One region of the Kineococcus deserti genome, then DNA from elsewhere that is predicted to be linked to it. Evidence: predicted binding sites of a transcription regulator. Region 1 holds the regulator's gene; the other holds the start of a gene.

Region 1 (14,404 bases):
GGTCGAACTGGCCCGCCGCCACCACCGCTCGGGCAAGGGCGAGGCGGTCCGCTCCGAGCTCGACGAGGTCCTGGCGCTCAGCCACGCCGCCGCGGCGGACCTGCGGGTCCTGGTGGCGGGGTACCGCGCGCTGAGCCTGCGCTCGGAGCTGGCCGCGGCCGTGCGGCTGCTGACCGACGCGGGAGTGCGGTGCGAGGCCGACGCCGACCCGGGCCTGCAGGCGGGCGCGGCGGACGAGGTGGTGGCCTGGGTTCTGCGCGAGGCCGCCACGAACGTGGTCAAGCACGCCCACGCCACGCGCTGCCGGATCGCCGTCCACGTCCGGCAGGAACCCGCGGCGGTGCAGCTGGTCGTCGAGAACGACGGGGTCCACGACGGCGACGAGGCGTCGGGGAGCCCCTTCCCCCTCGGCGCGGGATCGGGTCTGCTGGGGATGCGGGAACGGGTGCAGGCCCTGGGAGGGTCGGTGTGGTCGTCGGCCGGAGGTGGCACGTTCCGGCTGAGCTGTTCGGTGCCCTTGTCGAAGGTGTCGGCCGTGGAGGGGAAGTCGTGATCCGGGTGCTCGTCGCGGAGGACATGCACATCGTGCGGTCCGCGCTGGTCGCGTTGCTGCAGACCGAGGACGACCTGGAGGTGGTGGCCTCGGTCGAGCGCGGGGACCAGGTCCTGGCCGCCCTGTCGACGACACCCGTCGACGTCGCGGTCCTGGACCTGGAGATGCCCGGCGGCGACGGGATCACCGTCGCGACCCACCTGCGCCGGGAGGCGCCGGGCACCAAGGTGATCATCCTCACCGCCCTGGGCCGCCCGGCCGCCGTGCGCAGCGCGCTGGCGGCGGGGGTGGACGGCTTCGTGCTGAAGAACGCGCCCGTCGACGAGCTCGTCGACGGCATCCGGCAGGTGGCGGCCGGGGGTCGCGTGCTGCACCCCGAGCTGGCGGCGGCCGCGGTGCAGCGGGGCGACTCGCCGTTGACGGCCCGGGAGGCGGACGTGCTGGTGCTCGTGGCCGACGGCTGCACCGTGCGCGAGACCGCACACCGGCTGGTGCTCAGCGAGGGGACGGTGCGCAACTACCTCACGGCGATCGTCGACAAGCTCAACGCCCGGGGACGGACCGACGCCGTGAAGATCGCGCAGACGAACGGCTGGATCTGAGGGGGCGGCGTTCGGACCGTCACGGCAGGTCCCAGACGTCCGCGAGCATCCCGCCGTCGGCGGTGTGGCGCTCGGGGGCGGGGGAGTCGAGCACGACGAGCAGCTGGTCGACCGTCCCGGTCACCTCCGCCGGGACCAGCGCGATGCCCTCGGGGTGGTCCACCCCCTGCCCGTGCGGCAGGTCGAGCACGACGGGCAGCTCCTGGGCCCGCACCACCTCGGCCGCGTCCACGACGCCCCCGCCGACCCAGCGGTGCACCCGGGTCGGCCCGGACAGCCCCATCGACGGCCCGGACAGCACCAGCAGGTCGTCGCCGTCGGGGCACAGGTCGCGGATGCCCAGGCCGCGCAGGTCCAGCAGGTGCAGCCGGTAGGTCGCGCCGTCCTCGAACTCCTCCAGCACCAGCCGGCCGGGCCGCCTGGGGTGCGTGCGGGGCCGCAGCTCCAGCAGGACGGCCCAGCCGCGCAGCACCGGTCCGCGCAGCCCGACGTACAGGCGCAGCCCGTCGGCGCCGTGGTGCACCGCGACGCCTTCGACGTCCAGGCCGTTGTCCTTGGACGGGATCTGCAGGAACGGGGCGAGCAGGTCGTCCGAGCGCAGGTGGGAGGTGAGGTCGTCGTCGCGCGCGCCGAGGACCGCGGCGGTCAGCCGCTGCCCGTCGACCTCGACCTCGCGGGCGGGGAGCCCGGTGACCGGGTCGACGGGGAGCCGGACCAGGACGTACCGGTTGGCCTCGCGCACGATGCGGCCCAGCCGCTTGCGCGCCTTGACGTCGCTGTCGGAGTCGCGGATGCGCTTGCGCTTCAGGCTGTGCGAGCCGATCGCCCACAGCCACGGGCCGCTGCGGGCCAGGCCCTCGATGTCGGCCTCCTCGCCGTCCGGGCCGGGCAGGTCGACGAGCTCGGCGAGCGGGACCGTGATCTGGTGGGCGAAGGACTGCACGCGCCCGTCCACGAGGACGGCCGTGAGCCGCTCGACGGTGGCCGTCTCGTCGCCGGCCACCCACAGGTGGGAGCCGTCGGTGCGGACGGCCGACAGGTTGACGTGCGTGCCCCCGGCCTTGGAGGCCTCGTCGAAGTGCAACGGGATGCGCCGCTTCGGTTCCACGTCGGGAACAGCGTGCGGCAGGTCGTGGGAGTTCCCGGGAACAAGGAGCGCGGCTCGTGAGTTGAGCCCATCAGACTCAAGGTGAGTGCGGTTCGACTTGACAGCCGGAACCGGCTCGGGGAACTTGAGTGGGGAACGCTCAACAGTCGTCTCAGTGAGGAAGAGGGCCAGTCATGGCACGTGCGGTCGGCATCGACCTGGGAACCACCAACTCCGTCGTCTCCGTCCTCGAGGGTGGTGAACCCACCGTCATCGCCAACGCCGAGGGCGGCCGCACCACTCCGTCGGTCGTCGCGTTCGCCAAGAACGGCGAGGTGCTCGTCGGTGAGATCGCCAAGCGCCAGGCCGTGACCAACGTCGACCGCACCATCCGGTCCGTCAAGCGTCACGTCGGCACCGACTGGAACGTCTCGATCGACGACAAGAAGTACACGCCGCAGGAGATCAGCGCCCGCGTGCTGCAGAAGCTCAAGCGCGACGCGGAGAGCTACCTCGGTGAGGCCGTCACCGACGCCGTCATCACCGTCCCGGCCTACTTCTCCGACGCCCAGCGCCAGGCGACGAAGGAAGCCGGCGAGATCGCGGGCATGAACGTCCTGCGCATCATCAACGAGCCCACCGCGGCCGCGCTGGCCTACGGCCTGGAGAAGGGCAAGGAGGACGAGCTCATCCTCGTCTTCGACCTCGGCGGCGGCACCTTCGACGTCTCCCTGCTCGAGGTCGGCAAGGACGAGGACGGCTTCTCCACCATCCAGGTCCGCGCGACCTCCGGTGACAACCACCTCGGTGGTGACGACTGGGACCAGCGCATCGTCGACCACCTGCTGAAGAAGGTCCAGGGCGCGTACGGCATCGACCTGTCCAAGGACAAGATCGCGATGCAGCGTCTGCGCGAGTCCGCCGAGCAGGCCAAGAAGGAACTGTCGACGGCCACCAGCACCGGCATCTCGCTGCAGTACCTGTCGATGACCGAGAACGGCCCGGTGCACCTCGACGAGCAGCTCACCCGTGCGCAGTTCGAGCAGATGACCCAGGACCTGCTGGACCGCACCAAGAAGCCGTTCCACGACGTCATCTCCGACGCCGACGTGAAGCTGTCCGACATCCACCACGTCGTGCTCGTCGGTGGTTCCACCCGCATGCCCGCGGTGACCAACGTCGTCAAGGAGCTGACCGGCGGCAAGGAGCCCAACAAGGGCGTGAACCCGGACGAGGTCGTCGCCATCGGCGCCGCCCTGCAGGCCGGTGTCCTCAAGGGTGAGCGCAAGGACGTCCTGCTCATCGACGTCACCCCGCTGTCCCTGGGCATCGAGACCAAGGGCGGGATCATGACCAAGCTCATCGAGCGCAACACCGCGATCCCGACCAAGCGCTCGGAGGTCTTCACGACCGCCGACGACAACCAGCCCTCGGTGCTCATCCAGGTGTTCCAGGGCGAGCGCGAACTGGCCCGCGACAACAAGCCGCTGGGCACGTTCGAACTCACCGGCATCGCCCCGGCCCCGCGCGGCGTGCCGCAGGTCGAGGTCACGTTCGACATCGACGCCAACGGCATCGTGCACGTGAACGCCAAGGACCGCGGCACGGGCAAGGAGCAGTCGATGACCATCTCCGGCGGCAGCGCGCTGTCGAAGGAGGACATCGAGCGGATGGTCAAGGACGCCGAGCAGCACGCGAACGAGGACAAGCAGCGTCGCGAGGAGGCCGAGGCCCGCAACCAGGCCGAGGCGCTCGTCTACCAGACCGAGAAGTTCATCGCCGACAACTCCGACAAGCTCCCGGCCGACGGCAAGGAAGAGGTCGAGAAGGCCCTGGCGGAACTCAAGACCGCCCTGGCCGGTACCGACGCGGCCGAGATCAAGGCCAAGTCCGACGCCGTCGCGCAGGCCTCGCAGAAGCTGGGTTCGGCCATGTACGCCAACCAGCAGTCCGAGGGTGCCGCCGCCGGTGACGCGGGCGCCTCGGCCGGCCCGGACTTCACCAAGTCCGACGCCGCGGACGAGGACGTCGTGGACGCCGAGGTCGTCGACGACGAGAAGGACAAGTGATGTCGGAGGAGTTCGCCGAACCCACCGTGGTCCGCGACAACCGCCGCATCGATCCCGAGACCGGCCAGGTCCGGGGCGAGTCCACGGCCGCACCGACCCCCACCGAGGCTGCGCAGCCCGCGCAGCCCACGGTGGGCGGCCCGGACGACGGCGCGGCCGAGGCCGGGCTCGAGGCGGCGCAGTCCCTCGCGGCCCAGCGGCTGGAGGAGCTCCAGCGGCTGAACGCGGAGTACGTCAACTACAAGAAGCGCGTCGACCGCGACCGCGACGTCGCCAAGAACGCGGCGCTCGCGGGGGTGGCCGAGGCCCTGCTGCCGGTCCTCGACGACATCCACCTCTCGCGCGAGCACGGCGACCTCACGGGGCCGTTCGTCGCGATCGCGGACAAGCTGGAGAGCACGCTGACGCGGTTCGGGCTCGAGCGCTACGGCCAGGACGGCGAACCGTTCGACCCGGCCGTGCACGAGGCGCTCATGCACAGCCACTCCGACGAGTACGAGGTGGCGACGTGCGTGAAGGTGCTGCAGCCCGGCTACAAGTTCGGCGAGCGCGTCCTGCGCCCGGCCCGCGTCGCGGTGGCCGACCCCCAGGGATGAGTTCGGTCGTCGAGGGAGGAGGACGTCGATGAGCATGCAGGACTGGGCCGAGAAGGACTTCTACGCGATCCTCGGCGTCTCCCACGACGCCGACGCGGCCGAGATCAAGAAGGCCTACCGCAAGAAGGCCCGCACGTTGCACCCGGACGCCAACCCGGGGGACGCCGCGGCCGAACAGCGGTTCAAGGAGGTCGGCGAGGCCTACGCGGTCCTGTCCGATCCCGAGCAGCGCCGCCAGTACGACGGCGTCCGCGCCATGGTCGGCGGCGGGGCCCGGTTCTCCTCCGGGGGAGCCGGGTCCGCCGGCGGCGGCGCCGGGTTCGAGGACCTGCTCGGCGGGTTGTTCGGGCAGGGTCGCGGTGCGCCCGGCGGCGTGCGGTTCGGAACTCCCGGCGGCGCGTCCGGCGGGGGTTTCGAGGACCTGCTCGGCGGCCTGTTCGGCCAGGGCGGCGCCGGTGCCGCCGGGGGTTTCCCCGGTGGTTTCGGCGGAGCCCCCGGTGGTTTTGGCGGAGCCCCCGGTGGTTTCGGCGGGGCCCCGGGCGGGACCCAGGCGCCGCCGCGCGGCCAGGACCTCGAGGCCTCCGCGCGGGTGTCGTTCCGCGACGCCCTCGACGGCAAGACCGTCTCCCTGCGGGTGCCCGACCCGCGGGGCGGACCGGCGCGGACCGTCAACGCCCGGCTGCCGCAGGGGGTCCGCGACGGGCAGAAGGTCCGGTTGCGCGGCAAGGGGCTTCCCGGCGCGGGCGGTCAGGCCGGCGACCTGCTGGTGACCGTGAACGTCGAGCCGCACCCGGTGTTCCGCCGGGACGGGGACGACCTGCGGATGACCCTGCCGGTCTCGTTCGACGAGGCCGTGCTCGGCGCGACCGTCGACGTCCCGACCCTGGACGGTGCCACCGTGCGGGTGAAGGTCCCGGCCGGCACCCCGTCGGGTCGTTCGCTGCGGCTGAAGGGCCGGGGGGTCAAGCGCTCGCGCTCGACCGACGAGCGGGGTGACCTGTTCGTGACGATCGAGGTCGTCGTGCCGCAACGGGTCGACGGCGCCGTGCGCGAGGCCGTCGAGGCGTTCGCGAAGGCGACCGCCGGGGACGACCCGCGCGCGGGCCTGGCCGACCGCGCCCGCAGCTGACGCACCACCGGGGAGGTCCGGGACGAGGGGAGGGAGAGGAACGTGTACGACGACGACAACCCGTTGTTCGTGATCTCGGTCGCGGCCGAACTCGCGGGGATGCACCCGCAGACGCTGCGCCAGTACGACCGCCTCGGCCTCGTCTCGCCCAGCCGGGCCCGTGGCCGGGGGCGCCGCTACTCCGCGCGGGACATCGCGCAGCTGCGTGAGGTGCAGCGCCTGTCCCAGGAGGACGGCGTGAACCTCGCGGGGATCAAGCGGATCCTCGACCTGGAGAACCAGGTGCTGGCCCTCGGTCAGCGCGTGGAGGAGCTCGAGGCCGAGATCGCGCTGGTCCGCCAGCAGGCCCGCCGGATCTTCGCGGCCGGCATGGCCGGCGACATCGTGGCGACGCCGATGGGCCGCCGCCCCGAGTCGCAACGGTCCACCGCCCTCGTGGTCTGGCGGCCCGAGCGCACCCGCTGAGTTCCCCTGCGAGGCCCCGTCCACCACCCGGTGGGCCGGGCCTCGTCGTTCCCCGACCAGCCAGCCCCGGCTCGCCACGCCCTGCACCTCGCGGCCCCCGACGTCGCGTCCGTCCGGGCTTGACCCCGCAGGCTAATCCAATTAGCTTCGGGCTAATGTTGTTAGCCAGCGGGGAGGACGTCATGACCGAGCACCTGCAGATCGGCGGGGGCACCATCGCCTACGAGGTGACGGGCGAGGGACCGCTCGTCGTCCTGGCCCACGGGATGGGTGACAGCAGGCGCTCCTACCGCTTCGTCGCCCCGACGCTGGCCGCCGCCGGTTACCGGGTGGCCGGCGTGGACCTCCGCGGCTGCGGCGAGTCCAGCGTCGGCTGGAACGGCTACAGCCGCACCGACATCGCCGGCGACCTCCTGGCGCTGGTCCGCCACCTCGGGGGGCCCGCCGTGATCGTGGGCCAGTCGATCAGCGGGGGAGCCGCGACCATCGCGGCGGCCGGCGCCCCGGACCTCGTCAGCGGCGTGGTGGAGCTCGCGCCGTTCACCCGCCGGCAGTCGATCGACCTCGCCGGCCTGCTCCGGGTGCGGCGACACCGGCGGGGGATGGTCCACCTGGCCCTGACCGCCGTCCTGGGGAGCGTGCCGAACTGGTCCAAGTACCTCGACCTGGCCGTGCCGGCCAAACCGGCCGACTGGGACGCCGAACTCGCCCGCATCGAGGCCGGGCTGCGCGAACCCGGCCGGATGCAGGTGCTGCAGGCCATGGGGAAGTCGGCTCCGACGGACGCGGGGGAGCAGCTGGGCAACGTCCGCTGCCCCGTCCTGGTCGTCGAGGGCAGCGCCGACCCCGACTGGGCCGACCCGCGCGCCGAGGGTGAGCGCATCGTCGCCGACCTGCCTGCCGGTCTGGGGGAACTCGCCGTCATCGAGGGCGCCGGCCACTACCCGCACACCGAGACGCCCGAGCGCGTCGTCGACCTCGTCCTGCCGTTCCTGACCCGGACCCTGGCCCGTGCCTAGGGCCGGACTGGCCCCCGCCGCCGTCACCGAGGCCGGCGCCGCCCTGGCCGACGAGCGGGGTTTCGACCAGCTCAGCATGGGGGTCCTGGCCGAGCGGCTGGGCGTGCGGCCCCCTTCCCTGTACAAGCACGTCGACGGCCTGGCCGACCTCTCGCACCGGATCGCCGTCCTGGCCGCCGACCAGCTCGCCGACACCCTGCGTGGCGCGACCCAGGGCCTGGCCGGCGGCGACGCCCTCGTCGCCGCCGCGCGGGCCGTCCGGCAGTTCGTCCGGGAGCACCCCGGCCGGTACGCCGCCACCCTCGGCGCGCGCCCGACCGGCCCCGACGACGCCTACGCGGCCGCGACGGGACGGGTGCTGGAGTCGCTGGCGGCCGTGCTGCGCGGCTACGGCATCGATCCCGGGCAGGAGGTCCACGCGCTGCGGATGCTGCGCAGTTCCCTGCACGGGTTCGCGACGCTGGAGGTGGGCGGCGGGTTCCAGATGGCCACCGACGTCGAGGAGAGCTTCGGCTGGATGGTCGGGTTCGTCGACCGGGGGCTGCGGGCCACGGCCGCCGGTGGGCGCGACCGGGTTCCCCGCACGGCATGATCACCTCATGACCTCCAGCGTCCTGGCCGTCGGCTCCTACACCGCCGCCACCGGCGGTCGCGGCCCCGGCGTCGCACTGGTGCGGCGCGATCCGCGGACCGGTCGGCTCGGTGCCGTGGGACCCGTCGACGACTGCCCGTCCCCGTCCTTCCTGGTGGCCGGCGCGGACGGGACCGTGCACGCCGCTCACGAGGTCGAGGAGGGTTTCGTCTCCTCCCGCCGCCCCGCTGCCGGCGGATGGGAACTGCTCGGCGAGGCGCCCAGCGGCGGATCCTCCCCGTGCCACCTCTCGCTGGCCCCGGGTCTCCTCCTGGTCGCCAACTACGGCGGTGGGGTCGGCGTCCTGGACCTGCGCGACGGTGCCGTCGCCCGGTTGCGGCAGACGTTGCACGGCAACGGGTCCGGCCCGGACAGCGAACGGCAGGAGGCCTCCCACCCGCACTCCACGCGCGTGCTGGGCGAGCAGGTGGCGGTGTTCGACCTGGGCACCGACGAGATCCGCGTGCACGCGCTGACCGGTGAGGGGCTGTCCGCCGACCCCGTGCAGACGGTGCACCTGCCCCCCGGGACCGGCCCGCGGCACGCGGCCGTGGCGGACGGGCGGCTGTTCGTGGCCGGTGAGCTCGACGCCAGTGTCACCTCGCTCGCGGTCCGGGACGGCCGCCTCGGCGACCCCGTCACCGCACCGGCCCTGGCCGTCGGCGTGCCCGAGCGGGTGTACCCCTCGGAGATCTGCCCCGCGCCCTGGGGGCTGGTGGTGGCCAACCGGCGGGCCGAGGTCCTCACGCTGCACGAGGTCGTCGACGGGATGGCCCGGCCGGTGCGCGACGTCCACCTCGGCGCGGTGAACCCCCGGCACGTCGTCGCGATCGGCCGGCACCTGTACGTCGCCGCGCAGGACTCCGACCGGATCGTGCACCTCGCGCTCGACGACGACCTCACCGTCGCCGACCGGTCCGTCGCCGAGATCGGGTCGCCGGCCTGCGTGCTGCCGCTCTGAAACCGGTGGACGGCTGAACCACCGCCCCGCATCCTGGGCCCACGCGGACGAGGGGGGAACGTGGACGAGGAGGTCCTGACCGGCGGCGGGGTCAACGAGGTCGTGCGGATCGGGCGGACGGTCCGCCGGCCGACCGGCCCGTGGTCGCCCCGGGTCCACGACCTGCTGCGGCGCCTGGAGGGTTTCGCTCCCGTCCCGCGCGTCCTGGACGTCGTCGACGGTTTCGAGGTGCTCGACTTCCTGCCCGGGGTCGTGGCCAACCACCCCGTCCCCGACGAGGCTGCGACCCGCACCGCGCTGGTCGGTGCCGCCGAACTCCTGCGCGACTACCACGCGGCCACGGCGGGTTTCGCGGCCGCACTGCCCCGCGACGGGTGGCTGTTCCCGGTCCAGGACCCCGTCGAGGTGGTGTGCCACGGCGACTTCGCCCCGCACAACTGCGTCCTGGACGGCGAGCGCGTCGTCGGGCTGATCGACTTCGACACCGCCCGGCCGGGTTCCCGGCTCACCGACCTCGGCGGTGCGGTCTACCGGTGGGTTCCGTTGTCGGCGCCGGGCCACGACGGCGTCCGCCCGGGAACCGCGGAACAGGCCGTGCGGCTGGCCACCTTCGCCGGCGCCTACGGGATGACGACGCACGACCGGGACGGTCTGCTCGACGCCGTCCTGGACCACCTGCACGGGCTCGTCGCCTTCATGCACGCCCAGGCCGCCGCGGGCAGCGCGGCGTTCGCCTCGCACATCGCCGCCGGGCACGACCGGCTCTACCGCGCCGACGCGCAGTACCTGCGGCACAACCGGTCCACCTTCGAGGACGCGATCCGCCGGTGACGGTGGAACCCCCGCTCCGGTCCCCGGGACCTGCTGGGACGGGCGCAGGACCGGGGCGGGGGAGAAGCGTTGCGCAGGATCGTGGGGACGCTGGGCGTGGCCGCGCTGGCCACCGGTCTGCTGAGCGGGACGGGACCAGCGGCGGCTGGGCCCCGGGTCCCGTCCTGGCGTACTCCGGGGTCGGCCAGGACCGCACCCACCTTCGTCGACGGCGGGGCGCTGGCGCTGGTGCGCAGCACCCCCACCGCGCGGTCGGTCGCCGTCGTGGGCCGCGACGGTGCCCTGGCCCTGGCCCGGGAACTGGCCGAGGCCCCCGAGCGCGTCGAGGACGTGCTCGCCTCCACCGACCGCACGTCGGTCCTGGTCGCCGGGCGGGCGCTGCCGTCGGCGGACGGGGCGTCCCCGGACGTCTCGATCTGGTGTCAGCCGCTGGACGGTTCGCCGGCGGAGGTGGTGAGCGGCCACGGGTCGGCCGGGACCTTCGAGGCCACGGTCGGCGCGCGGGCGGCGGCCGCGCCCGTCGTCGAACGCCGCACCCGCACACCCCGCTGAGGGGTTGCACCACGCCCGCACGGGGCAGGGGAAGGGCATGACGAACCTGCGCAACCCGGCCCTGCGGTCGGTGGCCGACCAGTCCGAGGCCGAGCGCGGCGGCCCGGGCAGCATCCTGTCCCGCCAGAGCCGCGACCACGCCGAGCTGGACGAGCTCATGCGCGCCTACGACCGGGCGACCTCGGCGCAGGAGCGCGGACGGCTGGTCGCCGAGGTCGCCGAGCGGGCGTTGCGGCACGCCTTCGCCGAGGAGACCGTGCTGTTCCCCGCCTACCGCCGGTTCCTCGCCGGTGAGGACGACGAGCTGACCCGGCACATCGAGGGCGACCACCAGGCCGTGAACGACGCCCTGGTGCGGTTGCAGCGGGCCGATCCGGCGTCGGCGGACTACGACGCGGTGGTCCGCGCCACGTTCGAGGTGATCCGCCACGACGCCCACGACGAGGAGGACGACCTCCTGCCCCGGCTGCAGCAGGCGGTCAGCGCGCGGCGGCTGCGCGCGATCGGCGCGGCGTGGGAGGCCCAGCGCCGCACCTCGCCCACCCGGCCGCACCCGCGCGTGCCCCGCGAGCCTCCGGGCAACGTCCTGGCCGGGATCCCGCTGGCCGTGTCCGACCGCGTCAAGGACGGCGTCGACCACGCGCTGCCCGTGGGCAGCACCCGGCGCCGGCTGGCCCCGCTGGTCCTGCTGGCCCTCGCCGCCGGGATCGTCGTGGCCCGGCGCCGCGCGGGCTGAGTGCGCCGCCCCCTGCGTCGCAGCCGCGCGTGACCGCGAAGGTCGGACTGTCGACAGTCGACGTGTGACCACGGGCGAGTTCTGCCGGGTAGGTTTCCGTCATGGTCGCGACGGCTGGTCCGCTCAGTTCCCTCGGTCCCGTGGAGCGCACGACGCGCCGGGAGCAGATCCTCGTCAAGCTGCGCGACGCGGTGAGCACCGGAGTCCTCGCCCCCGGCACCCACCTGGCCGAGATCGAGCTCAGCGAGTCCCTCGGCGTCAGCCGCGGGACCCTGCGGGAGGCCCTGCGGCACCTGCAGCAGGAGGGGTTGCTCGTCTCCGACAGCCGCGGCCGGCTGAGCGTGCGGGTCCTGGACGCCCGCGGGGTGCGGGAGGTGTTCGCCGTGCGCGGCGCCCTCGAGGCGCTCGCCTGCGAGGACCTGTGCGCCCTGCCCGACCGCACCGCGGTCGTCACCGAGCTGCGCGCCCGGCTGGAGGCGATGGCCGAACCGGGCCTGCCGCTGGCCGAGCTGGTGACCCGCGACCTGGAGTTCCACGAGGCCCTGTGCCGGGCCTCGGGCAACGAGACCCTGCTGCAGTCCTGGCTGCACGTCAGCGGCCAGGCGCGCGCGGCGATCACCGCCGCCGGCGCCGACCTGGCCCGCGTGAACATGGCCGTGGAGCGGCACGTCCCGCTCGTCGAGATCGTCGAGCGTGGCGACGCCGACGCCGGTCGTCGCTTCCTGCGCACGCACATGGAGGAGGCGGCGGACCACGTCGCCGCTCCGCTCGGCTGAGGCCGCCCGCGCGCCCTGCGGCCGGGCGTGACGTCCCCCGAGGGTGGGCGGACCCTTGCGCCGCCGGCGTGCTGGTGGGATGACGGAACCCCGGCGCTCCGCCGTGGAGTGCCCGGCGCCCGGGAGGACGTCATGACCTTCGCCTGGCCGCAGACCCTCGTCGAACCCACGCCGCGGCGGATCCGCGTCCGCCTCGGCCACCGCCTGATCGCCGACTCCGAACGCGCGCAGCTGCTCGTGGAGTACGGCCCGCAGTCCTTGCCGACCTACTACGTCCCGCTCGACGACGTCACCCCCGGTGCGCTGCTGCCGGACGGACCGGGGGCGGACGGCCGTGAGCAGTTCACCGTCCGCGCCGGTGACGTCGAGGTTCCGCGGGGGGCGTGGACCCGGGCGGACGTCACCGGCCCCTTCGCGGCACTGGCCGGCGCGGTGACGTTCTCCTGGGAAGCGCTGGACTGGTACGAGGAGGACGAACGCGTCCACGTCCACGCCCGCGACCCCTACAAGCGCATCGACACCCTCCGCTCGTCCCGGCGGGTGCAGGTCTTCGTCGGCGGGGTGGAGGTCGCGAACAGCGTGCACCCGCTGCTGCTGATCGAGCAGCCGCTGCCGCGACGGTGGTACCTGCCGTGGACGGACGTGCGGAGCGACCTGCTGGAGGCCAGCGACCTGGTGACCCAGTGCCCCTACAAGGGGCGGGCGCGGTACTGGTCGGTGCGGGCGGGCGGTGAGTTCGTGCCGGACGGTGCGTGGAGCTACCCCGATCCGGTCCCGGAGAACCCCAAGATCAAGGACCTCGTGTGCTTCTTCGACGAGCGGGTCGAGGTGCGGGTCGACGGCCGGGTGCAGGCGCCGCCGGAAACTCCCTGGTCGTGAGCAGCGCCGTCATCGTCACCGCCGTCGTGCTCGACGCGTCGCGCGCCGGCCGCTGAGCACGACGAAGGGCCGGGACGACGTCCCGGCCCTTCGTGGGGATCGAACTCAGCGCTCGATCTTGTCCAGCTTCAGCATCTTGGTGATGACGCTGTCGAGTTCGTCGTCGCGGAAGATCTTCTTCCAGTCGTCCTTGACGATGGACTCGCGGCCGTAGTCCATCGCGATGAGGCAGGCGTCGGAGAACGGGTTGGAGCCGCGCAGGGTGTTGGTCAGCGCGATCTGCACGTGGCCGAAGAGCATGGCCTTGGCGGCCTCCTCGGGGACACCCACGGTGTGCACGGTCTCGTGCAGGGCGTCCTTCAGCAGCGCGCCGATCATGCAGGCCACGGTCTCGACCAGGGTCGGCTCGAGGACGGCCAGCTGCTTGACGGTCACCCAGTGCACGGTGTCGACCGGGCCGTACATGATCCGGATGACGTCCTCGGCGACTGCCCGCTTCTGCAGGTCGTCGTGCTCGAACGCCGCGACGACGTTCTGCAGCGCGGCCTCGCCGCCGAAGTTGTCCTTGTACTCCTCGGGCTTGGTGCGCTCGAGGAAGACCGAGGGGTGGCAGGGGTGGGCGCAGGCCTGCAGGACGTCCTCGCGCTGGGCGAGCAGACCGGCGTAGGCGGCGGCCGGGTCGAGGGTGACCAGGATCGAGCCGGGCTTCATGGCCGGGACGACCGACTGCGACACGACGCCCAGGACGGTGTCCGGGACGGCGAGGATGACGACGTCGGCGCCGTCGATCGCCTCTTCGGTGGAGACGGCGGTACGGCCCTCGGCGGCCATGCGCTCCTGGCCGGCGGGGGAGTTCTCCGCGTAGCGCAGGGTGTGGCGCGACTTCATGAGGTTGCGGGAGACCCGCATGCCCATCTTGCCGCCGGCGCCGACGACGGCGACGGTCACGGCCGGGGTCTCGGTGGTCACAGCGGTCTCAGACGTAGCGGTCACGATTCTCAGCTCCTAGCGGTTTCTCAGGCGTGGGTGGTCTTGGTGTCGGCGGCGGTGGCCGAGGTGGCCACGGCGGCCCGGCTGCGCCGCGACATGACGAGCAGGATCACGGCGGACAGGACGAGCAGGCCACCGGTGAGCCACAGCCCCAGCTTCTCGTCGCCGGTGAGGTCGGTCAGCCAGCCGGTGATGTACGGCGCGGAGAACCCGCCGATGTTGCCGAAGGTGTTGATGAAGGCGATGCCGGCGGCGGCCGCGGCACCGGTGAGGAACTGCGGCGGCAGCGACCAGAAGTTCGGCAGCGCCATGAAGATGCCGCACGCGGTGACGGCGATCACGAGGATCGTCAGGTACGGCGAGTTCATGTACAGCGCGATCGGGACGCTGATGCCGGCGGCCAGCGTCGGGACCGCGATGTGCCAGCTCTTGAAGCCGTTCTTGACGATGTGCCGCGACCACAGGAACAGGGCGATGGCGGCCGGGACGTACGGGACCGCGTTGACCAGGCCCTTCTCGAACACCGAG
Region 2 (14,404 bases), on a different contig from region 1:
CTCGCGCGGCACCGCGGCCAGCAGCGTCTTGCCGACGATCTCCTCGCTGGAGCCGTCGGAGTACACGTTGGCGGTGTCGAAGAAGTTCACGCCGGCGTCCAGGGCGCGGTGCAGGAAGGGGACGCTGTCCTGTTCGGACAGCGTCCAGGCGTGGTTCCCGCGCTGGGGGTCGCCGTAGCTCATGCAGCCGAGCACCAGCCGCGAGACCTCGAGGCCGGTGTGGCCGAGCTTCACGTAGTCCATGCCGGGATGCTGCCCGATCCTGCCGCCCGATCGCGCGGTGGAACCACCCACCGCACGCCTGGGCGATCGAACGATCAGCGCTGATCGAACGGTCTTGACCGGTTCCGGGAGCGCGCGGCACGGTGGCGATCACCGGGGACCGCGACGACGCGGTTCCCCCGAACAGCTCGGGAGAGCCCGTGACCGTGACCTCCGCGTCGCGCGGGTACCACCGCGACAGCCCCCACCCGGGCCGGCCCTGCGTCGCCCTGGCCATGGACCCCACCACCAGCCGCCGCGTCCTCGACGACGGTTTCCTGGCCCGGCTGGCCGCCGTCGCCGACGTCCGGCCGGGAGTGCTGGCGGAGTTCGGCTCGGCCGCGGCGCGACGGGCCCTGGCCGGAACCGACGTCCTGGTCACCGGGTGGGGGTGCCCGCCGCTGACCGCGCAGGTCGTGGCCGCCGCGCCGCAACTGCGGGCCGTCGTGCACACCGCCGGGTCCGTCCGCGGCCACGTGACGCCCGCGGTGTGGGAGGCGGGCATCGCCGTCTCCTCGGCCGCGCCGGCGAACGCGGTCCCGGTCGCGGAGTACACGCTCGCGGTGGTGCTGCTGGCCGGCAAGCGCGCCCTCGCCGCCGCCGCCGAGTACCGCCGCACCCGCGCGCGGATCACCGGCCCGCTGCGTGACGCCGTCGGGAACTTCGGCGCCACCGTCGGCGTGCTGTCGGCCTCCCTCGTGGGCCGGCGCGTCACCGAACTCCTGCAGCCGCACGACGTCCGGGTCCTGCTGCACGACCCGTACGTGCCCGACGCCGAGATCCGCGCGCTGGGCGCCGAACCCGTCGGGCTGACCGAACTGTTCGAGCGCAGCGACGTGCTCACCGTCCACACGCCCCTGCTGCCCGAGACCCGCGGTCTGGTCGACGCCGGGTTGCTGGCCCGGCTGCGGGACGGGGCGACCCTGGTGAACACCGCGCGGGGCGCCGTCGTCGACGCGCAGGCCCTGACGGCCGAACTGCTCTCGGGACGGTTGCAGGCCGTCCTGGACGTCACCGACCCCGAACCCCTGCCGCCGGAGCACCCCCTGTGGGACTGCCGCAACGTCCTGCTCACCCCCCACGTCGCCGGTTCCCTCGGCAACGAACTGCGCCGGCTCACCGCGGCCGCCGCCGGGGAGGTCGAGCGCTTCGCCGCCGGCGAACCCTTCGCCCACGCCGTGACCCGGGCCGCCATGGAGCGGTCCGCCTGAGCCAGGAGGTCTCGTGATCGACCCCGTCCGCTTCGCCGTCGTCGGCGCCGGTGTCATCGCCCAGCAGCACGGTCTCGTCCTGCACCAGCTCCGCCAGGAGACGGCGGGTGCGGTGGAACTGGTCGCCGTCGTCGACCCCGTCCGCTCGCGGGCGCAGGCCCTGGCCGACGAACGCGGTGGGCAGGTCCACACCTCGCTCGCCGAGGCCGTGGACGCCGTCGACTTCGACGTCGCCGTCGTCTGCACCCCCACCGGAACCCACGGCGAACTCACCGTGCAGGCCCTCCAGGCCGGCAAGCACGTCGTGGTGGAGAAACCCGCCGAGACCACCGTCGAGCGCATCGACGAGGTGATCGCCGCCCGTGACCGGGCCGGCACCCTGGTCAGCGTCATCTCCCAGCACCGGTTCGACCCCGCGACCGAGATCGTGGTGCGGGCCGTGGCGGAGGGGGAGTTCGGCCGGCTGACCTCGGCGGTCGCCTCGGTCGACTGGTGGCGCGGGCAGAGCTACTACGACTCCGGCGACTGGCGCGGCACCTGGGCCCTGGACGGCGGCGGTGCGCTGATGAACCAGGGCGTGCACACCGTGGACCTGCTGGTGGCGGCGATGGGCCGGCCCGTGGAGGTCTTCGGGTACACCGGCACGCTGGCCCACGAACGGGTGGAGGTCGAGGACGTCGCCGTGGGCGTCGTGCGGTTCGCCTCCGGGGCCCTGGCCACCCTGCACGGTTCCACCGCCGTCTACCCCGGGCTCACCGCACGGCTGCAGGTCCACGGGACACGCGGTTCGGCCGTGGTCGAGAACGACCGCCTGGTCTACTTCCACGGCACACCGGCCGGGCAGGAGGCACCGGAGGCCTTCATGGGCGGCAACGGCGCGGGCACGAACCAGGTGCAGCGGTTCGCCGGTCCCGACGGCGTCGTGCCGGCCCCGCCCACCAGCGTTCCGGGGCGGATGAACGACGCCCACCTGTACCAGTACCGCAACGTCCTGGCCGCCCTGCGCGGCGAGGAGGAACTGCGGGTGGGGCTGGAGGAGAACCGCCAGGCGGTCGCCGTCATCACCGGCCTGTACGAGTCCGTCCGCACCGGGGCGCCGGTGACCTTGACCGAACCCGCTCCCGCCCGCTGAACCCACTCACGAAGGAGGCGACGAGGATGTCGCGCAACGGCCGCCGGATCGCGGCGAACCCCATCCCCTACTGGGCGCAGGCCGGCAAGACCCGCGAGGTCTTCGAGCAGGCGTTCCGCGACTTCCAGGAGATCGGCTTCACGGCCGTCAAGGCCGACGTGCCCGAGGGCATGGGCGCCGCCGAGTACGCCAGGTGGCTCGCGGGTTTCGGGCTCAGTCCCTCGATCGGCCTGTTCAGCTCGCCGCTCGACGAGACGGTCGACGTGGGCGAGCTGCTCGAGCAGGCCCGGCGCTTCGGCGCGCAACAGGCCGAACTGGGCCTGGACCGCACGATGCTGTCCTCGATGGCGGTTCCCGCCCGGATGCGCACCCCGGCGGTGGGAGCCGACTTCGACCAGGGCCGGCTGGACCGGGCGATCGAGAACGCGGGACGGGTCTGCGAGGTGCTCCTGGCCGAAGGGGTCCGGCCGCTGCACCACTCCCACGTGGGTGGTGTGTTCGAGACGGAGGCCGAGGTCACGGCGTTGCTGGACGGGCTGGGACCGGACCTCATCGGTTTCGGTCCGGACACCGGGCACCTGCGCTGGGCCGGCGCCGATCCGCTGGATCTGATCCGGCGCTACGCGGACCGGATCGGCGGCGTCCACCTCAAGGACGTCTACCCCGACCACCTGCCCGCCACGGCGGACGGTGGCGACTACCGCTCGGTTTCGGGCAGCGGGCGGTTGTGGGCCGAACCTGGACGTGGGGTCCTCGACCTCGACGCGGTCGTGGCCGCGCTGCCGCCGGACTACGACGGCGACTACATGATCGAGGTCGACCACCCCAGCGTCGGCTCGCTGTACGAGTCGCACCGGATCTCCTTCGAGTGGGCGACGCGAGCCCTGGGTGAGGTGGCGGTGTCGTGACGGGAACAGACGGGTTGCGGGACATGGCGAACGCACGCCCGAACACCCCCCGTGGCGGAACCCGGCGTGCTAGGTTCTTCACCTCGAACCGGGTAAACGTTTACCTCGGGGTGCCGACGACGGAGGCCCCGCCGCGCCCGGGTCGATCCGTCCCAGCCCTTTCCGATGCAGGTGACGTGGCAGGAGCTCGAAGGTGAGATTCAACTCGACGCGCGAGAAGCCGGCGGCCCCGCCGACCGCAGCCCGGGTCCAGCACCGGCAGCCGGAGGTGCGACGCAGACGACGTCCCCTCACCCGGGACCAGGTGCTGCTGGTGGTCATCGGGCTCCCGGGGGCGCTGGCCCTGGTCCTCTTCCACTACGTGCCGCTGCTGGGCAACGTCATCGCCTTCCAGGACTACCAGCCCTACCTGGAGATCACCGAGGCGGACTGGGTCGGCTGGGCCAACTTCTCGTTCCTGTGGGACGGGAACCCGGAGTTCCTGAACGCCCTGTGGAACACCGTCGCCCTCACGATCATCCAGACCGTTCTCGTGTTCCCCGTCCCGCTGGCGCTGGCGCTGCTGCTGAACAGCCTGGCGGGGGAGCGGCTCAAGCGGACGCTGCAGTCGATCCTCTACCTGCCGCACTTCCTGTCCTGGGTGATCGTCGTGGCCCTCTTCCAGCAGATGCTCGGCAACGCCGGCATGCTCAACACCTTCCTGGTCCAGAACGACCTGCCCATCGTCCAGGTCATCGGGGCCCCGGAGTTGTTCAAGGCCCTCGTCACCAGCCAGGTGATCTGGAAGGACGCCGGCTGGGGCACCATCATCTTCCTGGCGGCGATCTCACGCATCGACCAGGAGCAGTACGAGGCCGCGGCGGTGGACGGGGCGAACGCGCGGCAGCGGCTGTGGCACATCACCCTGCCCGCGTTGAAGGGCCTGATCATCCTGCTGCTCATCCTGCGCCTGGGCAGCAGCCTGTCGGTGGGCTTCGAGCAGATCCTGCTGCAGCAGGGGCCGGTCGGCCTGCGGGCCAGCGAGGTCCTGGACACCTGGGTCTACAACAACGGCATCCTCGGCGGGAACTGGGGCACCTCCGCGGCGGCCGGCCTCGTCAAGGGGGTCGTCGGGGTCCTGCTGGTCGTCGGCGCCAACAAGCTGGCGCACGCCTTCGGTGAGAGAGGGGTGTACGAGAAGTGACCACCATCGAGAACGCCACCATCGGCGACAGCACGGACCGGCCGGCCACCAAGGACGGCAAGCGGCCGCCGTGGATGGAGAAGCCGCATCCCCTCACCCAGGCCGCGAAGTTCGTCGTCCTGTCGATCTGCGTCGCGCTGGTGATCGTGCCGTTCTGGTCGGTCATCGCCACGTCGCTGGCCGACCAGCAGACGATCAACGACTCCGGTGGGGGCATGGTGATGTGGCCGGGCGGCATCAGCCTGGACTCCTACGCCGCGGTGCTGTCCGGCGGTGTCGTCACCCGGGCCGTCATCATCTCCGTGGCCATCACCGTCGTGGGGACGCTGCTGTCACTGGCGGCCACCGCGGGGCTGGCGTACTGGCTCTCCCGTCCCCGCGCGGTCGGCGCCAAGCCGGTGCTGATGCTCCTGCTGGGGGCGGTGCTGTTCTCGCCCGGTCTCATCCCCAGCTACCTGGTGGTCAAGGAGTTCGGCCTCCTGGACTCCTACTGGTCGCTGATCCTGCCGGTGCTGGTCAACGCCTTCAACGTCATCGTGATGCGGGCCTTCTTCCAGGAACTGCCCAAGGAGCTGTTCGAGTCGGCGGCGATCGACGGCGTCGGGGCGTTCACGGTGCTGACCCGCATCGTGCTGCCGCTGTCCAAGGCCGTGCTGGCCGTGATCGGCCTGTTCTACGCGGTGGCGTACTGGAACGCCTTCTTCAACGCCCTGCTGTACATCCAGTCCAGCGAGAAGTGGCCCATGGCCCTGGTGCTGCGCACCTACGTCGTCAACCAGACGACCATCGGTGGTGACCAGGTCGGTGGTGAGGTGCTGCCGCCGCAGTTGCCGCTGCAGATGGCCATCCTGGTGATCGCGATCGTCCCCATCCTGCTCGTGTACCCCTTCCTGCAGCGCCACTTCGCCAAGGGCGTCATGATCGGCGCGGTCAAGGGCTGACCCCGCACCGCTGCTTCCAACCAGTTCGGATCGAGGAGGATCCATGTCCCACAGCGCTTTCCACCGGCCCATCGGGCGACGAGGGCTGATCGCCGGTGCCGGGGGTGCGGCTGCGTTGTTCGCCTCCGGCGGACTCGCCGGGTGTTCCGGCGGGAGCAGTGGTTCCAGCGGTGAGTCCGCCGAGAACACCGCCGTCCTGCCGACCTACGTCCCCTACACCGGCGTGCAGCCGGACCTGCCGGGGACCGAGGAGGGCGTCGACCCGGGGTTCTACAACTGGCCGGCCGAGAACCCCACTGCGGTGCCGGAGGTACCGGGGAACGGGGAGACGGTGACGGGGATGGCGAACATCTACTTCGCCGTCCCGCCGGGGCCGGGCAGCAACAGCTACTGGGCGGGACTGAACGAGCGGCTCGGGGTGGACCTGCAGCTGCAGATGGTCAGCAACGCCGACTACCTGCAGAAGTTCCCGACGACGATCGCGGGCAACGACCTGCCCGACATGCTCCAGGTGCCGAACGGCTTCCCGCCGCCGGTGCCGAACATGCCGCAGCTGCTGGAGAAGCGGTTCACCGACCTGTCCGAGCACCTGTCGGGCGACGCGGTGAAGGACTACCCGAACCTCGCGAACATCCCGACCCGCACCTGGCTGAACACGGTCTACAACAGCGGCATCTACGGCATCCCCATCCCGCGCGGGGCGATCGGCAACTACCACTTCATCCGGCAGGACCTGTTCGAGAAGGCGGGCGTCTCGCCCGCACCCGAGAGCTACGAGGAGTTCGTCGACGCCACCAAGGCGCTGACCGACCCCAAGCAGCGGCGCTGGGCCTTCAGCCAGATCAACCAGCCGCGGCAGCTGCTGGGACGCATGAACGACGAGCCGAACATCTGGGCCGAGGAGGGCGGCAAGCTCACCCACGTCTACGAGACCGAGCAGTACAAGCAGACCGTCACCGACCTCATCGCGATGTGGAAGTCCGGGGTCATGCACCCGGACTCGTTCAACCCCCAGCAGCCGTTCAAGCAGTTGTTCAACGCCGGAACGGTCGCCATCAACGCCGCCGACGGGTACCCGGGCTGGATCCAGTACCAGCTGGACAACGCCTCGAACCCCGACTTCAAGCTGGGACTGATGCCGGTCTACACGCGCGAGGGGGGCGAGCTGGCCCGGTGGAACCTCGGGAGCGGGTTCTTCTCCATCACCCTGCTGAAGCAGCAGGAGGACCCGGAACGGATCAAGCTCATCCTGCGGGTCCTGAACTGGCTGGCCGCGCCGTTCGGCACCGCGGAGTACAAGTACCGGCTGTTCGGTGAGGAGGGTGTCGACCACACCCTCGACGCCACGGGCAACCCGGTGCTCACCGAGACGGGCACGACGAACACGGTGCTGCCGATCCGCTACCTGGCCGACAGCCCGTACAACATCTACGTCCCCGGCCGCCCCGACGACGCCGACGTGCAGCACGACTACCAGTCGTTGGAGATCCCGACCGGCATCGCCAACCCGGTCCTGGGCCTGTACTCCAACACCGCCTCCAGCAAGAACGCCACGGCCGACAAGGCCTTCCTCGACGGGGTCTGGGACGTGGTCCAGGAACGGCGGCAGTTCGCGGAGCTGGACAACCTCATCGCGACGTGGCGCAGCGCGGTCGGCGACGCCATGCGGACCGAGTACCAGGACGCGCTGCAGAAGGCGGGGACGACGACGGGCTGAGCTGCGCTACGCCGCAGGCGAACACGGGCATTGAGTCGGGTGGACTCAGGTTGTGCTCCTCGACGGCGCTCGCACCGAGCGCCACGACCGTCCGAGGAGGACACACCATGTCCCAGTTGTCCGTGTGGCGCCGCAGCCCCTTCGACGCCCGTTTCGAGCAGCAGTTCGACACCCTGGTCCGCAACGCGTTCGGTCCGGCCACCCGTCCCACCGGCTTCGTCCCGGCCGCCGAGGTCGGCCGTGACGGGGACGACGCGGTCGTCCGGCTGGAACTCCCCGGTGTGTCCCTGGAGGACGTCACCGTCGAGGTCGAGCGCGGCAGCCTCGTCGTGCGCGGTGAGCGCAAGGACGTCCGCTCCGAGGACGAGCGCGGTCGCAGCGAGATCCGCTACGGCAGCTTCCGCCGCAGCTTCTCGCTGCCGAGCACGGTGAGCGCCGACGCCGTGAGCGCGAGCTACGACGCCGGGGTGCTGACCGTCCGCGTCGCCGGCGCGCACGCGGCCGCCCAGCCGACCCGCATCGCCGTGACGACGACGGCCCCCGCCGTCGGGACCACGAACGAGTCGTCCGCCGAGGTCACCGAGGCCTGATCTGGCCCCGGGGGAACGGATCGTTGACGCATCCGGCCGGTAGGTCCGGCCCGACGCGTCAACGGTCCGGTCCCCGCCAGCCCGTCAGCGCGCCAGGCGCACCGAACTCGACAGCAGCGCGGCGTGCACGAACGCCTGCGGCAGGTTCCCGCGCAGCTGCCGTTCCTGCACGTCCCACTCCTCGCTGAGCAGCGCCGCCGGGCCGCAGGCGGCGCGGTTGCGCTCGAAGAACCGGAACGCGTCGACCTCCTGGCCGTCGGCGTGCAGCGCCTCGGCCAGCAGGAAACCGCACAGCAGGAACGCCCCCTCGGTGGTGCCCAGCGGCATCGAGTCGGGGGAGTAGCGGTAGACGTGGTGGTCCTGGACGAGGTCGCGGCGCACCGCGGCCAGCGTCGCGCGCGAGCGCGGGTCGTCGACGGGGACCGCGCCGTGCAGCGCCGGGCGCAGCAGTGCCGCGTCCACGCCCGGCTGGCCCGGACTGCGCTGCCAGCGACCCTCCATCGGATGCAGGCAGTCGCGCGAGGTGCGCGCCAGGATGGTGTCGGCCAGCGCCGCGTACCGCGCGGCCTCACCCGGCGTGGACACCTGCGCCATGCACTTCAGCCCGGCCACGCACTCCAGCCGCGAGTGCGCCCACCAGTCGTCCTCGATCTCCCAGATCCCGGCGTCGGGTGTCTCCCAGCGCTTCTCGATGGCCGACACGACGACCTCGACGGCCCGTCGGCCGTCGGTGTCGAGCACGTCGAACCTCGCGGCCGAGGCCAGCAGCTGCAGGACCTCCCCGAAGGCGTCGAGCTGGAACTGCCCGCGCACGCGGTTGCCGGCGATGTCCCAGCCGCCGGGGTAGCCGGCCAGCCCCGTCGACCGCTCCTCGGGCACGGGACCGCCCAGCACCGTGTAGGCCGGGACGAGGTCGGGGCCGTCGGCCAGCACCCGCCGGGTCACGAAACCCACGAGGTCCTCGTACAGCGGGTACGGCGCCCCGCACTCGGCCAGCGCCAGGCCCGCGTAGCACTGGTCCCGGATCCAGGCGTAGCGGTAGTCGTAGCTGCGGCCCCTGTCGGCGTGCTCGGGCAGCGACATCGTCGCCGCCGCCGCCATCCCGCCGTCGTCCGAGGTCAGCCCGCGGATCACGGCGAAGGAGTGCCGCGCCTCGGTCGGGGCGATGCTGTCGGGCACCTCCGGCACGGCCGAGCGCCAGGTGTGCACGGTCGAGGTCCACGCGTGGTCCGGATCGGGGACCTCCTCGCGCACCCGCGTCCCCACCTCCAGCACCAGGTGGTGCTTCCCGCCGGCGGGAACGGCCAGGTGCGCCCGCAGGACACCGTCGTCCACGGCCGCCTCGCCCAGCCCGGACAACCGCACGTGCAGGTCGCCCGTGCGGGCCGTCCACCGGCCCGCGTCGTCGCGCTTGAGCGACCGCAGCGCCTTCGTCCCGAACTGGGCCCGCAGGTCGAACACGACGTCGACCTGACCGTCGCCCTCGACGGCGGTCACCTCGCGCAGCAGGACGGCGCACTCGGGGTCGCTGGGCATGGCCATCGCGTCGCGGCAGTCGATCGTGCCGTCCCCGCGGGAGGTCCAGTGGTGCCGGAACACCAGGGTTCCCGGTTCGTAGCACCCACCCCACGTGAACGGGTGCGAGGGGGTGACGGCGAACACGCCGCGGCCACCGAGCAGCGAGGCGAACACCGCGTCGTCGTGCCAGCGCGGGGAGCACATCCAGACCACGTCGCCGCGCGGGCCGACGACGGCCCCGCGGGCGCCGTCGGCCACGAGGGCGTAGTCGCGCAGGACGTGCGGCGGGAACTCGCGGGCCAGGTCCTCCGGGGTCACCCTCGCGCGCCGGTGGTCAGCAGCAGCTTGCCGACGTGCGAGGAACCCTCCATGACCTCGTGCGCGCGGGGGGCCTGCTCCAGCGGGAACCGGTCGTGCACGACGGGACGGACGACACCGTCGACCAGCAGCGGCCACACGTGGTCGCGCACGCTGGCCACGATCGCCGCCTTCTCCGCGGTCGGCCGGGTCCGCAACCCGGTGGCGTGCACCGAGAGCCGTTTGCGCAGCACCAGGCCCAGGTCGAGCTCGGCGCGCGTCCCGCCCTGGGTGGCGATCACCACCAGCCGCCCGCCGGTGGCCAGCACGTCGAGGTTGCGCGCCAGGTACGGGGCGCCGACGACGTCCAGCACGACGTCGGCACCGGCCGGTTCGAACTCCCGGACCCGTTCGACGAAGTCCTCCGTGCGGTAGTTCACGAGCAGTTGCGCGCCGAGGTCGGCGCAGCGTTCCAGCTTCTCCGGTGAACCCGCCGTCACCGCCACCCGGGCACCGACCTGGCGGGCCAGCTGGATCGCCATCGTGCCGATGCCGCTGGAACCGCCGTGCACGAGCAGCAGTTCCCCCGGCCGCAGCCCGGCGAGGGTGAACACGTTGCTCCAGACCGTGCAGGCCACCTCGGGCAGGGCGGCCGCGTCGACGACGGAGACCCCCTGCGGAACGGGCAGCAGCTGCCCGGCCGGGACGGCGACCTGCTCGGCGTAGCCGCCGCCGCCCAGCAGCGCGCAGACGGCGTCGCCGACCTGCCAGCCCGAGACCCCCTCGCCGAGGGAGGAGATCCAGCCCGACACCTCCAGCCCGGGGTGCTCGGGAGCGCCGGGGGGCGGAGGGTACTTCCCCTCGCGCTGCATCACGTCGGCCCGGTTGACGCCGGCCGCGGCGACGCGGACCACCACCTCACCGGGCCCGGCGACCGGGTCGGGCAGCTCGGAGACGACGAGGGACTGCGGCCCTCCGGGGGTTTCCACGATCACCGCGCGCACCCTGGGGACACTACGTCGGGCCCTCGTCCCCCGCTCGTTCCAGGAGAGCCTGCGCCCGCGCCAGGTCGTCGGGGTCGTCGACGTCGAGCGCCTCCAGCGCGCTGACGGGCACCTCCACCACGGCGCCGCGGAAGACCTCGCGCAACGGCCGCCCGGCCACGGCCGGCAACCCGTCCAGCACCCGGACCGCCGCGCTGCGCCGGTGCGCCGACAGCAACGGCTGACGACGGCCGTCCGGGTCCACGCCGATCACCGCGTCGGCCTCCGGATGCGCCCGCAGCGCCGCCACCAGGCGCTCGACGGCGCTCGCCGCGAACGGCTGGTCGGCGCCGAGCAGCACCACGACCTCGGCGGAGGTGGTCGCCAGGCCGGCGGCGAAGCCGGCCAGCGGCCCGCCCCCGGGCGGGTCCTCACGCACCCCGCCAGGTCCGACGAGGACCACCTCGAACCCGCCCAGTCCCGCCAGCAGGGTGTCCAGCACGGTGCTGCCCCCCAGCGGCGCCCGCAGCTTGTCGGCCCCCGGCCGCACCGCGGAGAACCGCGTTCCGGCGCCGCCCGCGACGACGACCACGGTCGTTCCCACGTCTCCTCCAGGCCACCCCCCGTCGGGGGTCGAGATTGCACGTTTCACCTGAACGGTCAAGCGGCGCGCCGTGCAGCCGATGGGCCGTTCGAGGGTTGTCGGGCCGAGGGGTTACACCTCGCGGTCCCACGTCCCGATCACTCCTGAGTCTGCTCGACCCCTGGTGGGCAGTTTTCCACCGCTCACCAACGCGTACGGAAGGTTGACATGCTGCGGAACCTGAGCATCCGAGCCAAGCTCGCGGTCCTCCTGGTGGTGCCACTCGTGCTGCTGCTCGTCGCCGTCGTCGTGACGACCGCCCAGAGCGCGGTGACGACCACCGAACGTCGCCACCTCGCCGCCTACGCGAAGTCGACGCAGACGATCAACGAGTTCTTCACGGCCCTGCAGACCGAACGGCAGAACGCCGTCGAGTACCTGGCCGCCCCGAGCGAGGAGGGCAGGAGCCGGCTGGCGACCGACCGCGCCGCCACCGACGCCGCGGTCGCCGCGGTGCGCCAGGCGGCCACCGACAGCGGCCTGGACCTGACCTCCGGCGCCGCCGGCGCCGTCGACGAGCAGCTGCTGCGCGCCCTGGGGCAGACCCTGCCGCAGACCCGCAGCGCCGTCGACGGCGGGACCACCACGCCCCTCGCGACGCTGTCCGCCTACAGCGACATCAGCTCCACCGCGACCGACCTGACGGTCGCCGTGGCCGAGAACGCCGCCGACCGCGACATGGCGCAGGAGATCGGCGCCTTCGGGTACCTGCTCAAGCGCGTCGACGCGCTGGCCCTGGAGCAGACCGCCGGCGTCCTGGCCATCCAGGGCAACGCCACCACCGCGGTGGAGACCCTGCGCGGCACCGCCATCGAGCGGGGCACGTACTTCGAGCAGCAGGCCCGCCACCGCCTGCGCGCCGACGACATCGAGGCGCTCGACTCCCGACTGAACTCCGGCGCGACGACCTCGGCGCTGGCCTTCCTCAACCAGGACCGCAACCTGTTCGAGGCGAGCAGCGCCCCGTCGCTGAGCCAGGCCGACTGGGAGGAGACCTCCGACGAGGTCATCACCGCCTACCAGGACGCCACCGCAGCCCTCGCCGACGACGTCGCCGAGGAGGCCGACGCCGCGGCCACCCGCGCCACCATCGGCACGGTCGTCCTGCTCGCCGTCGTCCTGCTGGTCTTCGTGGCCGTCGGCTGGTTCGGCTTCCGCGTCGCCCGCAGCATCGGTGACCGCCTGCGCGACCTGGCCGCCGCCGCGACCGAGGTCCGCGACGAGCTGCCGCGCATGGTCGAGCGCATGCAGACCCCGGGCGAGGGCCCGGGCGTGGAGTTCACCCCCATCCCGGTGACCAGCAACGACGAGATCGGTCAGCTGAAGGTCGTCATCAACGACCTCAACGAGACCACCTTCCGCATCGCGGGGGAGCAGGCCGCCCTGCGCGCCTCGATCGCCGAGATGTTCGTCAACGTCGCCCGCCGCGACCAGACCCTGCTGGCCCGCCAGCTGGCCTTCCTGGACCAGCTGGAGCGGACCGAGGAGAACCCCGACACCCTCGAGGACCTGTTCACCCTCGACCACCTCGCGACCCGGATGCGGCGCAACGCCGAGTCCCTGCTCGTGCTGGCCGGCATCAACACCGGTCGCCGTCTGCGCCGGCCGCTGCCGCTGTCCGACGTCGTGCGCACCGCGGCCGGCGAGATCGAGCACTACGGCCGCGTCGACCTGGCCCTGCAGGTGGACCCGCCGGTCGTCGGCCACCTGGCCCTGTCGGCCTCGCACATGATCGCCGAGCTGCTCGAGAACGCGACGAACTTCTCCGACCCCGGCACCCGCGTCGTCGTCGGCACCGCCGAGACCGACCGCGGCGTCGAGGTCACCATCAAGGACGCCGGCCTCGGCATGAACGCCGAGGAGGTCGAGACCGCCCACCAGCGCATCTCCGGTGGCCGCGCCTCGGAGTTCGTCGGGGCTCAGCGCCTCGGGTTCTACGTCGTCGGCCGCCTCGCCGGCCGCCTCGACGTCGACGTCGAGTTCGCCACCGCCGAGGGTGAGGGCACGACCGTCACCCTGGTCCTGCCGGCCGCGCTGTTCACACCGGGCAGCGTCAAGGGCGGCGAGCCCGAACTGGCCGCGCTGGACTCCGGTCTGCCGCAGCTGGACGGCGCACCCTCGGCCCTGCCGGAGGCTCCCTCGGCCCTGCCGGAGGCGCCGTCGGCGCTGCCGCAGGCCCCGGGGGCTCCGGCCGCCGGCCCGCTGCCGACCCGCACCCCGTCCGCCCCGGCCGGTGGCGCGAGCACGATCGTCAGCAACCCGCTGGCCGCCGGCGGCCTGGGCGACGCCCTGTCCCAGACGCTGCAGCAGTCGGCCGCCGAGGCCGCCGCCAGCAGCGAGGTCGGCGTCACCGCGCCGAAGACCAAGGTCGAGGGCCGGCAGCTGCCGACCCGCAAGCGCGGTGCCCAGGCGCAGGCCAAGGTCGACGCGGCCACCGCTGCCCCGGCCGCCCCGGTCGCCGAGCCGGTCGCGCCGGTCGTGGAGCCGGCGGAGGACTGGAAGCCCGTCACCGCCCCGTCCCCGGGTGCGGCGGCGATGCCCAAGCGCGAGCGCAAGGCCGAGGCGCCGACCGCTCTGGCTGCGGCGCAGGACATCCTGCCCAAGGCCGGTCGCAAGCCGCGCCAGGTGCGCGACTCCGCGACCCCGCCGAAGACGGCCGCCGAGGCCTTCTGGACCTCCCGCAAGCGCAGCGGGGAGGACCTCAAGGGCTCCGCGCTGGACGCCCTGGAGGCCAACCGCGCGGCGCAGGTCGAGACCCCCGTGGCCCAGGCTCCGGCTCCCGTCGTGGAGGCCCCGGTGGCGCCGGTCGTGGAGGCTCCCGCGGCTCCGGTCGTGGAGGCCCCGGTGACGCCGGCCCCGGTCGTCGAGACCCCGGCTCCCGTGGTCCCGACCCCCGTGGTCGAGGCTCCGGTGGTTGCGGCTCCCGTCGTCGAGACCCCGGCTCCCGCCCCGGTCGTCGAGGCGCCCGTGGCCCCCGCCCCGGCCCCGGTCGCGGCCTCGGTCGCGGCGCCCGCCGCGCC

What was found. The regulator HspR, encoded in region 1, represses chaperone genes until heat shock. The targets are predictions, from matches to a motif close to ANTTGAGNCNGNCNGNCTCAANT.
Region 2: ACRYR2_RS15860 (Hsp20/alpha crystallin family protein) is a predicted target of HspR. The motif match lies at 7,382-7,404, and genes of this name have one in related genera.

Annotation. Positions count from the first base shown of each region.
Region 1 is NZ_JBJLSI010000037.1:3,799-18,202, reverse strand. Features, by position in the region: gene ACRYR2_RS21325 (sensor histidine kinase) at 1-553, shown strand, start outside; gene ACRYR2_RS21320 (response regulator transcription factor) at 550-1,155, shown strand; gene ACRYR2_RS21315 (DUF3616 domain-containing protein) at 1,175-2,263, opposite strand; gene dnaK (molecular chaperone DnaK) at 2,437-4,311, shown strand; gene grpE (nucleotide exchange factor GrpE) at 4,311-4,907, shown strand; gene ACRYR2_RS21300 (DnaJ C-terminal domain-containing protein) at 4,936-6,036, shown strand; gene ACRYR2_RS21295 (heat shock protein transcriptional repressor HspR) at 6,136-6,501, shown strand; gene ACRYR2_RS21290 (alpha/beta fold hydrolase) at 6,684-7,520, shown strand; gene ACRYR2_RS21285 (TetR/AcrR family transcriptional regulator) at 7,513-8,112, shown strand; gene ACRYR2_RS21280 (beta-propeller fold lactonase family protein) at 8,120-9,112, shown strand; gene ACRYR2_RS21275 (aminoglycoside phosphotransferase family protein) at 9,173-9,943, shown strand; gene ACRYR2_RS21270 (hypothetical protein) at 10,013-10,495, shown strand; gene ACRYR2_RS21265 (hemerythrin domain-containing protein) at 10,533-11,231, shown strand; gene ACRYR2_RS21260 (GntR family transcriptional regulator) at 11,372-12,007, shown strand; gene ACRYR2_RS21255 (DUF427 domain-containing protein) at 12,140-12,886, shown strand; gene ACRYR2_RS21250 (phosphogluconate dehydrogenase C-terminal domain-containing protein) at 12,992-13,879, opposite strand; gene ACRYR2_RS21245 (MFS transporter) at 13,903-14,404, opposite strand, start outside.
Region 2 is NZ_JBJLSI010000021.1:6,545-20,948, forward strand. Features, by position in the region: gene ACRYR2_RS15825 (aldo/keto reductase) at 1-243, opposite strand, end outside; gene ACRYR2_RS15830 (hydroxyacid dehydrogenase) at 498-1,472, shown strand; gene ACRYR2_RS15835 (Gfo/Idh/MocA family protein) at 1,486-2,604, shown strand; gene ACRYR2_RS15840 (sugar phosphate isomerase/epimerase family protein) at 2,631-3,512, shown strand; gene ACRYR2_RS15845 (ABC transporter permease subunit) at 3,706-4,695, shown strand; gene ACRYR2_RS15850 (carbohydrate ABC transporter permease) at 4,692-5,636, shown strand; gene ACRYR2_RS15855 (extracellular solute-binding protein) at 5,680-7,353, shown strand; gene ACRYR2_RS15860 (Hsp20/alpha crystallin family protein) at 7,461-7,943, shown strand; gene ACRYR2_RS15865 (glycoside hydrolase family 15 protein) at 8,028-9,779, opposite strand; gene ACRYR2_RS15870 (NAD(P)H-quinone oxidoreductase) at 9,776-10,762, opposite strand; gene mobA (molybdenum cofactor guanylyltransferase) at 10,773-11,345, opposite strand; gene ACRYR2_RS15880 (sensor histidine kinase) at 11,553-14,404, shown strand, end outside.